2 regions of the Pseudomonas sp. 05N431 genome follow, and region 1 is predicted to be linked to the other one. Evidence: predicted binding sites of a transcription regulator. Region 1 holds the regulator's gene; the other holds the start of a gene.
What was found. Region 1 encodes FliA, which starts transcription of late flagellar genes. Its sites were predicted from a motif close to CTAAAGTTTNNNNNNNNNNNGCCGNTAA; they were not measured.

Region 1 (5,670 bases):
GTGCGGCGGGCACTGCGGCCACTGCATCAGGGGCGAACTGGCCTTTGCCGTGCAATTGGTCGAGCAACGACTCGAACTCGGCATCGGTGATTTCATCGCTGCCGGCAGCTGCTTCAGGTGCCGGGGCAACGGATGCTTCGGCCTCAGCCTTGACCGCGTTCAGCGAGTCCAGCAGCAGTTCGAATTCATTGTCGGTGATGTCGCCCGATTCGCTTTCAGCGGCAGGTGCTTGAACCACTTCAGCAACCGGCTGTGCTTCGTCGGCTGTTTGCGGCTCGGCCAGACGGGCCAGCGCCGCCAGCAGTTCCGGTGTAGCCGCAGTGATCGGTGCTCGTTCGCGGACTTCGCTAAACATGCTGTTCACCGCGTCCAGCGCTTCGAGAACCACGTCCATCAGTTCCGAGTCGACGCGACGCTCACCCTTGCGCAAGATGTCGAACACGTTCTCGGCGATGTGACAGCACTCCACCAGCTCGTTGAGCTGGAGGAAGCCGGCGCCCCCTTTTACAGTGTGAAAACCGCGAAAAATTGCATTGAGCAAGTCCGCATCATCTGGTCGGCTTTCCAGCTCGACCAGCTGTTCGGACAGTTGCTCTAGAATCTCGCCGGCCTCAACCAGGAAATCCTGAAGGATCTCTTCATCGGCGCCGAAGCTCATTAAGGGGGTGCTCCTGAGGTCTAAAAACCTAAAAAACCTAAAATGCTAAAACTCTAAAATCCTAGGCTGGATAACAAATCGTCCACATCGTCCTGACCGGACACAACGTCTTCTCTTTTATCGGCATGAATCTGCGGACCTTCACCCTGAGAGAGATGTTTTTGCGGATCTTTTTCAGCCAGCATCGCTTCATGGTCATGTTCGATACCCGCAAAGCGGTCTACCTGACTGGCCATGAGTACGAGCTTGAGCAGGTTGCTTTCGACTTCGGTGACCAATTGAGTCACGCGCTTGATCACCTGACCGGTCAGGTCCTGGTAATCCTGAGCCAGCAGAATATCGTTGAGGTTGCCCGAGACGACCTGGCTTTCCTCGACGCTACGCGTCAGGAAACCGTCGACACGCCGGGCCAGTTCGCGGAACTCTTCGGCACCGACTTCGCGGCGCATGAAACGCCCCCAGTCCGCGCTCAAGGCCTGGGCGTCAGTGCTCAGGCCATTGACCAGCGGAGTGCTGTTCTCGACCAGATCCATGGTCCGGTTCGCGGCCGCTTCGGTCAGCTTGACCACATAGGACAGGCGCTCGGTGGCATCCGTGATCTGAGAGACTTCCTCGGCTTGCGGCATGTGCGGGTCAATCTGAAAATTGACGATCGCGCTGTGCAGCTCGCGAGTGAGCTTGCCCACCTCCTGGTACAGGCCGCGGTCACGGGTCTGATTGAGCTCATGGATCAGTTGCACAGCGTCACCGAACCTGCCCTTTTCAAGGCTTTCGACCAGTTCGTGAGCGTGTTTTTTCAGGGTCGATTCGAAATCGCCCTGTGAAGATTCTCTTTGCTCCATAGCTCCCCCGTGGCGCAGTGGCTCAGCACATCAACCGATGCGTTCGAATATTTTTTCGATCTTCTCTTTCAACGCCTGGGCCGTGAAGGGTTTGACCACATAGCCGTTTACACCGGCTTGAGCGGCTTCGATGATCTGCTCGCGCTTGGCTTCGGCAGTGACCATCAGCACCGGCAGGTGCTTGAGCTTTTCATCGGCGCGCACGTGGCGCAGCAAATCGATACCGGTCATGCCAGGCATGTTCCAGTCCGTTACCAGAAAGTCGATGCTCCCGCTGTTGAGGACGGGAATGGCGGTAGTACCGTCGTCCGCCTCGACCGTGTTGGTGAACCCAAGGTCACGCAACAGGTTTTTTATGATCCGCCGCATCGTTGAGAAGTCATCAACGATGAGGATTTTCATGTTCTTGTCCAATTCGACCTCCAAGCAGTCTTAAACGCGTTCAGCACCTGAACACGCCATTCAATCAATCAGGCAGAGCACTCAACGACTGTCTGGAGCACAACGGATTGAGACCTGCAGAGCTTTACGCCTTGCCTGTTTCGTTCGCAGTGTCCCCACACTGCTGTCAGCGCGCTCGCCACTCCCCCAAACGCCCCCGCAAACGGGCCGCGCACTGGCTGTGTAACTGGCTGACCCGCGATTCACTGACTCCCAGGACCTCACCGATTTCCTTGAGATTCAGCTCTTCGTCGTAGTACAGCGCCAACACCAGTCGCTCACGCTCCGGCAAATTGGCAATCGCATCCGCCAGTGCAGCCTGGAAGCGTTCATCTTCCAGGTCGCGCGACGGTTCGAGATGAGCACTCGCGCCATCCTCGTGCAGCCCTTCATGCTCGCCGTCCTGCAACAGATCGTCGAAGCTGAACAGGCGACTGCCCAAGGTGTCGTTCAAAATCCCGTAATAATCGTCGAGACTCAATTGGAGTTCGGCCGCAACCTCGTGATCTTTAGCGTCACGCCCGGTTTTAGCTTCAATTGAGCGAATCGCGTCACTCACCATCCGGGTATTGCGGTGTACCGAGCGTGGCGCCCAGTCACCTTTGCGGACTTCATCGAGCATCGCGCCACGGATACGGATCCCTGCGTATGTCTCGAAACTCGCACCTTTGCTCGCGTCGTATTTGGTCGACACTTCAAGCAAACCGATCATGCCTGCCTGGATCAGGTCCTCGACCTGAACACTGGCCGGCAAGCGCGCCAACAGGTGATAGGCAATTCGTTTTACCAGTGGCGCGTAACGCTCGATCAGTTCGTACTGCGCGTCACGCGCCGACTTCTTGTACAGGTTGTAACCGCTGGCTGTCATAGAACCGGACCCGCAGTTTGCTGCACCAGACGCTCGACGAAAAATTCCAGGTGCCCACGCGGGTTGGCAGGCAACGGCCAGGTATCGACTTTCTGCGCGATGGCCTTGAACGCCAGTGCACATTTGGAGCGAGGAAACGCTTCATACACGGCGCGCTGCTTCTGCACGGCCTTGCGCACGCATTCGTCGTAAGGCACCGCACCGACGTATTGTAAGGCGACGTCGAGGAAGCGATCCGTGACCTTGGTCAACTTGGCGAACAGATTTCGCCCTTCCTGCGGGCTTTGCGCCATGTTGGCCAGCACTCGGAAGCGGTTCATGCCGTAATCGCGGTTGAGCAATTTGATCAGCGCGTAGGCGTCAGTGATCGAGGTCGGCTCGTCACACACCACCAGCAATACTTCCTGGGCGGCACGAACAAAACTGACGACCGACTCACCAATGCCCGCCGCCGTGTCGATCACCAATACGTCGAGGTTATCGCCAATGTCGCTGAATGCCTGAATCAGGCCAGCATGCTGGGCCGGGCTCAGATGAACCATGCTCTGGGTACCGGACGCTGCTGGAACAATGCGAATTCCGCCCGGCCCCTGAAGTAATACATCGCGCAGTTCACAGCGGCCTTCGATGACGTCGGCCAGCGTACGCTTGGGCGTGAGCCCCAGCAGGACGTCGACGTTCGCCAGCCCCAGGTCGGCATCCAGCAGCATGACGCGCCGGCCGAGCTCAGCAAGAGCCAGGGACAAGTTCACTGACACATTAGTCTTCCCGACGCCACCTTTGCCGCCGGTCACTGCGATCACCTGTACGGGATGCATGCTGCCCATGTTCGTTCTTTACCTTGTCTTGCTTAGACGCGGACTACATGACTGGCTGCGCGCTCACTTGTGAACAATGCATGGCAGGCCATCGATGTAGATACAAATCTATTCATTATTACCTCAGCCGACACGCTTGGCCGGGCTGTGGTAGAGGTCAGCGAACATATCAGCCATGGCTTCTTCGCTGGGTTCTTCCTGCATCTGCACGCTTACGGCGCGACTGACCAACTGATGCCGGCGCGGTAAATGTAGATCATCCGGGATCCGTGGCCCGTCGGTCAGATAAGCGACAGGTAATTCGTGGCTGATTGCCAGGCTCAACACCTCGCCCAGACTCGCTGTTTCATCCAGTTTAGTCAGAATGCAGCCTGCCAGCCCGCACCGCTTGTAACTGTGATAAGCGGCAGTCAGCACCTGTTTCTGGCTGGTAGTGGCCAGCACCAGATAATTCTTCGACTTGATCCCGCGACCGGCCAGGCTTTCCAGCTGCATGCGCAACGCCGGATCACTGGCCTGCAGACCTGCGGTATCGATCAACACCACACGCTTGCGCAACAGTGGATCAAGGGCTTGCGCCAGGGACTGGCCCGGATCGACGTGAGTCACCGAGACATTGAGGATACGCCCCAGGGTCTTGAGCTGTTCCTGAGCACCAATGCGGAAGCTGTCCATACTCACCAGCGCGATGTTCTGCGCACCGTACTTGAGCACGTAACGTGCGGCCAGCTTGGCCAGCGTCGTGGTTTTGCCCATGCCGGCAGGGCCGACCATGGCGATCACGCCACCCTCTTCCAGTGGTTCGATCTCGGGAGTCACGATCATCCGCGCCAGGTGCGCCAACAGCATGCGCCAGGCCTGACGGGGCTCTTCAATTTCAGTAATCAGTTCCAGCAGATCGCGCGACAGCGGACCGGACAGGCCAATACGTTGCAGGCGACGCCACAGGTTGGCTTGCTGCGGGCGACTGCCTTGCAGCTGGTTCCAGGCCAGCGAACCCAACTGCACTTCGAGCAGTTCACGCAGACCATTGAGTTCGAAACGCATCGAGTCGAACGCTCGTGGGTCAACCCCGGCAGACGGTGCAGGCGCCGGAGCAGGACGCGGCCGCTCGGCAAAGGTCGGCTCGATCAAAGGCTCCGCAGCGGTCAGCGGCAGGCCGGCGAACAGCTGGCGATTGGTGCCGACGCTCGCGTCACCCTCACCGTCGCCACGCAGGCTCAATTCAGCCTGAGCCGTGACGATCCGCGATTGGGTCTTGCGCAACTCGTCTTCGAGTTCGATATTCGGCACACGCGGGGCCAGCGCCGACAGCTTGTAATCCAGGGCAGCCGTCAGCTCGACACCACCGGCGATCCGACGATTACCGATAATGGCCGCATCAGCGCCCAGCTCATCACGAACCAGCTTCATGGCCTGACGCATATCGGCGGCGAAAAAACGCTTAACTTGCATAAACCACTACCTCAGCCGTTGGGCCCTACTGTCGCAACGATGGTCACTTGCTTGTTGTCAGGGATTTCCTGATAAGCCAACACATGCAACCCCGGCACTGCCAGACGTCCGAACCGCGAGAGCATCGCGCGTACCGGACCTGCTACCAACAGAATCACCGGTTGACCTTGCATTTCCTGACGCTGCGCGGCGTCGATCAACGAACGTTGCAGCTTCTCTGCCATGCTTGGCTCCAGCAGAACGCCCTCTTCCGAGCCTTGTCCTGCCTTCTGAAGACTATTGAGCAATATTTGTTCCAACCTTGGCTCCAAGGTGATCACAGGCAGCTCGGACTCAGTGCCTACAATGCTTTGGACGATAGCGCGCGATACGCCAACCCGCACGGCGGCCACCAAAGCGGCAGTATCTTGACTCTTGGCGGCGTTGTTCGCGATGGCCTCGGCAATACTGCGAATGTCACGAACCGGAACCTGTTCGGCCAACAAGGCTTGCAGCACTTTGAGCAGTTGCGACAGCGAAACAACGCCCGGTACCAGCTCCTCGGCCAGTTTTGGCGAGCTTTTGGCCAGCAATTGCATGAGTTGCTGA
Region 2 (5,670 bases), on a different contig from region 1:
AAAAGCCCTGGAAAACGCGATCAATAACCTGCGTGGCGGCGAAGCGGTGAATGACGCCAACGTCGAGGAGTCGCGTCAGGCGCTGGATAAATACACCATTGACCTGACCAAGCGCGCCGAAGAAGGCAAGCTCGACCCGGTGATCGGCCGTGACGACGAGATTCGCCGGACGATTCAGGTCCTGCAACGCCGGACCAAAAACAACCCGGTGCTGATCGGTGAGCCTGGCGTGGGTAAAACCGCCATCGCCGAAGGCCTGGCCCAGCGCATCATCAACGGCGAAGTGCCGGATGGCCTGAAAGGCAAACGCCTGCTGTCGCTGGACATGGGCGCGCTGATTGCCGGTGCCAAGTACCGCGGCGAGTTCGAAGAACGCCTGAAATCCCTGCTCAACGAACTGTCGAAGCAGGAAGGCCAGATCATCCTGTTCATCGACGAACTGCACACCATGGTCGGTGCCGGTAAGGGCGAAGGCTCGATGGACGCCGGCAACATGCTCAAACCGGCCCTGGCCCGTGGCGAGCTGCACTGCGTCGGCGCAACCACGCTCAACGAATATCGCCAATATATCGAGAAGGACGCAGCCCTTGAGCGGCGCTTCCAGAAGGTCCTGGTGGACGAGCCGAGCGAAGAAGACACCATCGCGATCCTGCGTGGCCTGAAAGAGCGCTACGAGGTTCACCACAAGGTGGCGATCACCGACGGCGCAATCATTGCGGCGGCTAAACTGAGCCATCGCTATATCACTGACCGTCAGTTGCCGGACAAGGCTATCGACCTGATCGACGAAGCGGCCAGCCGCATTCGCATGGAAATCGACTCCAAGCCGGAAGTGCTCGATCGTCTGGAGCGGCGCTTGATTCAACTGAAGGTTGAGTCCCAGGCACTGAAGAAAGAAAGCGACGAAGCGGCGAAGAAGCGTCTTGAAAAGCTTCAGGAAGAAATCGTTCGTCACGAGCGTGAGTACTCGGACCTCGAAGAAATCTGGAATTCGGAAAAAGCCGAAGTGCAGGGCTCGGCACAAATCCAGCAGAAAATCGAACAGTCCCGTCAGGAACTGGAAGCCGCCCGCCGCAAAGGCGACCTTAACCGCATGGCCGAGCTGCAGTACGGGGTGATCCCGGACCTGGAGCGCAGCCTGCAAATGGTCGACCAGCACGGCAAGAGCGAAAACCAGTTGCTGCGCAGCAAGGTGACTGAAGAAGAGATCGCCGAAGTCGTGTCGAAATGGACCGGTATTCCGGTGTCGAAAATGCTCGAAGGCGAGCGCGACAAACTGCTGAAGATGGAAAGCCTGTTGCACCAACGCGTGATCGGCCAGAACGAAGCCGTGGTGGCGGTGGCCAACGCTGTGCGCCGTTCGCGTGCCGGGTTGTCCGACCCGAATCGCCCAAGCGGTTCGTTCATGTTCCTCGGCCCGACCGGTGTCGGTAAAACCGAGTTGTGCAAAGCCTTGGCCGAGTTCCTCTTTGATACCGAAGAGGCAATGGTGCGAATCGATATGTCCGAGTTCATGGAGAAACATTCCGTGGCGCGGCTGATCGGAGCGCCACCGGGCTACGTGGGCTACGAGGAGGGCGGTTACCTGACCGAGGCAGTGCGTCGCAAGCCCTATTCGGTGATCCTCCTGGACGAGGTCGAGAAGGCCCATCCGGACGTGTTCAACGTGCTGCTGCAAGTGCTGGAAGATGGCCGGCTGACCGACAGTCACGGGCGTACGGTGGATTTTCGCAATACGGTGATCGTCATGACCTCCAACCTGGGCTCGGTGCAGATCCAGGAACTGGTCGGTGATCGTGAGGCGCAGCGTGCGGCGGTGATGGATGCGGTGTCGACGCACTTCCGTCCGGAGTTCATCAACCGGATCGACGAAGTGGTGATCTTCGAGCCGTTGGCACGGGATCAGATTGCCGGCATTACCGAGATCCAGTTGGGGCGCCTGCGCAGCCGTCTGGCCGAGCGCGAGTTGAAACTGACGCTGAGCAGCGAGGCGCTGGATAAGTTGATTGCGGTGGGTTACGACCCGGTCTATGGCGCACGGCCGCTCAAACGAGCGATCCAGCGCTGGATCGAAAACCCGTTGGCACAGCTGATTCTGGCCGGCAGTTTCCTGCCAGGCGCCACGGTTACAGCCACCGTTGCGAACGACGAAATCGTTTTCAACTGAGCGTTCGCTGCACGGTAATGAAGGAGGCCCCGCATCGCGGGGCCTTTTTTTTCTTAGGGTGTTGAACTGTAAGGAAAAGGCTTGTAAAGTGCGCCCCGCAGTAAGTCGCCCCAACGGTTTCTTCTCCCCAAGGAGAAATCTGAAATAAGTTGCAAATCATTGTCTTGAAAGCAATTTAGGGGGTTGACAGAGGTGTTTAAGATTGTAGAATAGCGCGCCTCAGACACACGAACGCAGCGATGCGAACGGGTCGAAGAGGTGAAGCAAGCTTCACAGTTGTAAATTGAAATGTGTAGTTCCGTGATAGCTCAGTCGGTAGAGCAAATGACTGTTAATCATTGGGTCCCAGGTTCGAGTCCTGGTCACGGAGCCAATTTCAAACCGGGGTATAGCGCAGTCCGGTAGCGCGCCTGCTTTGGGAGCAGGATGTCAGGAGTTCGAATCCCCTTACCCCGACCATTTTTGGGTCGTTAGCTCAGTTGGTAGAGCAGTTGGCTTTTAACCAATTGGTCGTAGGTTCGAATCCCACACGACCCACCATTTTTGAAACCAGTTAGCGCTGGAATCGAATCTTAAGATCAGAGGCCAAAAGCACTGATCGAAGAAGGCGCTCTTTTAAAGGGTGCCTTTTTTTTACCGGGGTATAGCGCAGTCCGGTAGCGCGCCTGCTTTGGGAGCAGGATGTCAGGAGTTCGAATCCCCTTACCCCGACCATATTAAAAGTCCTCGTATCGAAAGATACGGGGATTTTTTTTGCCTGCTGAAAAATGCCTGTTGTCTTCAAGTCATCGTACAACCTGCCGATAACGAGCTGACGGGGGACTGCGGCAGTAACGCCCCTTTACTCAAGCCACAACAAGAAAAAGGGCGCTCGTTATGTTGCTTCGTCAGTTGAATATCGCTCCTCGTGCAGCGTTGGGGTTTGCCCTTATTGCGGTGCTGGTTGCCTTGCTCGGCGTGTTCGCACTGGGACAGATGTCGAGCATTCGCGACAGTGAGGTCGCGGTAGAGAACCAGTGGCTGCCGAGCATTCGTGGCGGCGACGAGATCCGCGAGATCATGTTGCGCATCCGTACCATTTCCCTGCGCATGGCCCTGGATCCGGATCTGAAGAACATTGCGCAGTACCGCAGCCAGATGGACACCCGCGACAAGGAACTGAGCGACAAGATCGCCGCCTATGACAAGCTGGTCACCACTGCCGAAGGCAAAGGGTTGTATGACCAGTTCAAAAATACCTTCACTGCCTATCGTTCGGGCATCGCCCAGTCCTTTGTCCTGGCCGAGCAAGGTCGGCGTGACGAGCTGACCAAGCTGCTGCTGGTCGACATGAAAACCGTGGTCGACGGTTCCGGCAAGCAGCTCAATGACCTGGCAGAACTGTTCGCCAAACAGGTCGCCACTGAAAGCCAGAACTCCGCAGCGCATTACCAAACCTCGCGCCTGATTGTCAGCCTGTTCATCGGTCTGGCCGCTCTGGCAACCATCGGACTCGCCATGTTGCTGACCCGCAGCATCGTGCGCCCTCTGAGCGAAGCCCTGAATGCAGCCGAAAACGTGGCGCGGGGTGACCTGACCCAGCCGATCGAAACCCAAGGCAACGACGAAGTCAGCCGATTGCTCAAGGCGCTGGCGACCATGCAGCAGAACCTGCGGGAAACCCTGCAAGGCATCAGCGCTTCGGCCACGCAATTGGCCACGGCAGCGGATGAGTTGAACGCGGTAACGCTCGACAGCACTCAGGGCCTGCAGCAGCAGAATAACGAGATCGAACAGGCGGCGACCGCCGTCAACGAAATGACCACCGCCGTGGAAGAAGTTGCGCGCAACGCGGTGTCGACTTCCGATGCGACCCGCCAGTCCAGTGAGTCGGCGCATCTGGGTCAGGAGCGGGTCAGTGAAACCGCGAGTGCCATCAGCGCCCTGGCCAGCGATGTGCAGCATACCGGTGAACTGGTGCAGTCGTTGGCCAACCAATCGCAAGACATCGGCAAGGTGCTGGATGTGATTCGCGCCATTGCCGAGCAAACCAACTTGTTGGCGCTCAATGCAGCGATCGAAGCTGCACGGGCGGGGGAGAGTGGGCGAGGCTTTGCGGTAGTGGCCGATGAAGTACGCGCGCTTGCGCATCGCACGCAACAGTCGACCCAGGAAATCGAGCAGATGGTGCAGGGCATGCGCAATGGCTCGAGCCTGGCGCTCGAGTCGATGCAGGCCAGCGCCTCCCGTGCCACCAGTACGCGGCTACTGGCCGAGCGGGCGGGCGAAGCCCTGCAAACCATCACCGCGTCGGTACATGAAATTCACGAGCGCAATCTGGTGATCGCCAGTGCGGCTGAAGAGCAGGCGCAAGTGGCGCGGGAAGTGGATCGAAATCTGCTGAACATCCGGGATTTGTCGGTGCGTTCTGCGGCGGGTGCGGATCAGACCAGCGCTTCCAGCCATGAACTGTCGAAACTGGCCAACGCGTTGCAGGGAATGGTGCGGCGCTTTCAGGTGTAAATTTGAGCGATAAAAAATGTGGGAGCGAGCTTGCTCGCGATGGCGGCAGGTCAGTCAACACTTGGGTTAACTGATAGTCCGCTATCGCGAGCAAGCTCGCTCCCACATTATTGGCTTTGTCAGTGCAGCTTCAGACGTGGTTCAGTGCCGCGGCCAATCTTGCTCCCCAGCATCAGCATCGCCGTGCGGAACGGGCCGTAAAGCGCGACCTGGTGCATGCGGTACAACGACACGTAAAACATCCGCGCCAGCCAGCCTTCGAGCATTACGCTACCGGTCAGGTTGCCCATCAAGTTACCCACAGCCGAAAAACGCGACAGCGAGATCAGGGAACCGTAATCGGTGTACTTGTACGTCGGCAACGGCTTGCCTTCGATGCGCAGTTTCAACGATTTGGCCAGCAGCGAGGCTTGTTGGTGTGCGGCTTGCGCACGTGGCGGTACGTTGCGATCGGTGCCCGGTTGCGGGCAGGCCGCGCAGTCACCGAAGGCGAAAATGTTTTCGTCGCGGGTGGTTTGCAGGGTCGGCAGCACTTGCAGCTGGTTGATCCGGTTGGTTTCCAGGCCATCGATGTCTTTGAGGAAACCCGGTGCGCGGATCCCGGCAGCCCAGACTTTCAGGCTGGCCTTGATCTCCTGGCCGCTGGCAGTGATCAGCGCATCGGCAGTGACTTCACTGACTGCTGCGTTGGTCAGCACCTTGACCCCGAGTTTCTCCAGGGTTTTATGCACAGGGCCACCGATCCGCTCCGGCAGCGCAGGTAGCACCCGTGGGCCGGCTTCGATCAGGGTGATGTGCATGTTTTCCGGCAGAATCCGGTCCAGGCCGTACGCCGCCAGTTCGTGGGCCGCATTGTGCAGTTCCGCTGCCAGTTCAACGCCGGTGGCGCCCGCGCCGACGATGGCCACGCTGATCTGTTGCACCGCATCGGATTGCCCGGCGTGGGCGCGCAGGTAGTGGTTGAGCAACTGCTGGTGGAAGCGCTCGGCCTGTTTGCGGGT

Region 2: AC1DIG_RS24925 (methyl-accepting chemotaxis protein) is a predicted target of FliA. The motif match lies at 2,947-2,974, and genes of this name have one in related genera.

The regions. Positions count from the first base shown of each region.
Region 1 covers NZ_JBFTMN010000009.1:415,498-421,167, forward strand. The annotation lists gene AC1DIG_RS18460 (chemotaxis protein CheA) at 1-658, opposite strand, end outside; gene AC1DIG_RS18465 (protein phosphatase CheZ) at 712-1,500, opposite strand; gene AC1DIG_RS18470 (chemotaxis response regulator CheY) at 1,531-1,902, opposite strand; gene fliA (RNA polymerase sigma factor FliA) at 2,069-2,809, opposite strand; gene fleN (flagellar synthesis regulator FleN) at 2,806-3,636, opposite strand; gene flhF (flagellar biosynthesis protein FlhF) at 3,751-5,082, opposite strand; gene flhA (flagellar biosynthesis protein FlhA) at 5,094-5,670, opposite strand, start outside.
Region 2 covers NZ_JBFTMN010000019.1:54,244-59,913, reverse strand. The annotation lists gene clpB (ATP-dependent chaperone ClpB) at 1-2,167, shown strand, start outside; tRNA gene AC1DIG_RS24945 (tRNA-Asn) at 2,465-2,540, shown strand; tRNA gene AC1DIG_RS24940 (tRNA-Pro) at 2,550-2,626, shown strand; tRNA gene AC1DIG_RS24935 (tRNA-Lys) at 2,632-2,707, shown strand; tRNA gene AC1DIG_RS24930 (tRNA-Pro) at 2,805-2,881, shown strand; gene AC1DIG_RS24925 (methyl-accepting chemotaxis protein) at 3,044-4,669, shown strand; gene AC1DIG_RS24920 (NAD(P)/FAD-dependent oxidoreductase) at 4,789-5,670, opposite strand, start outside.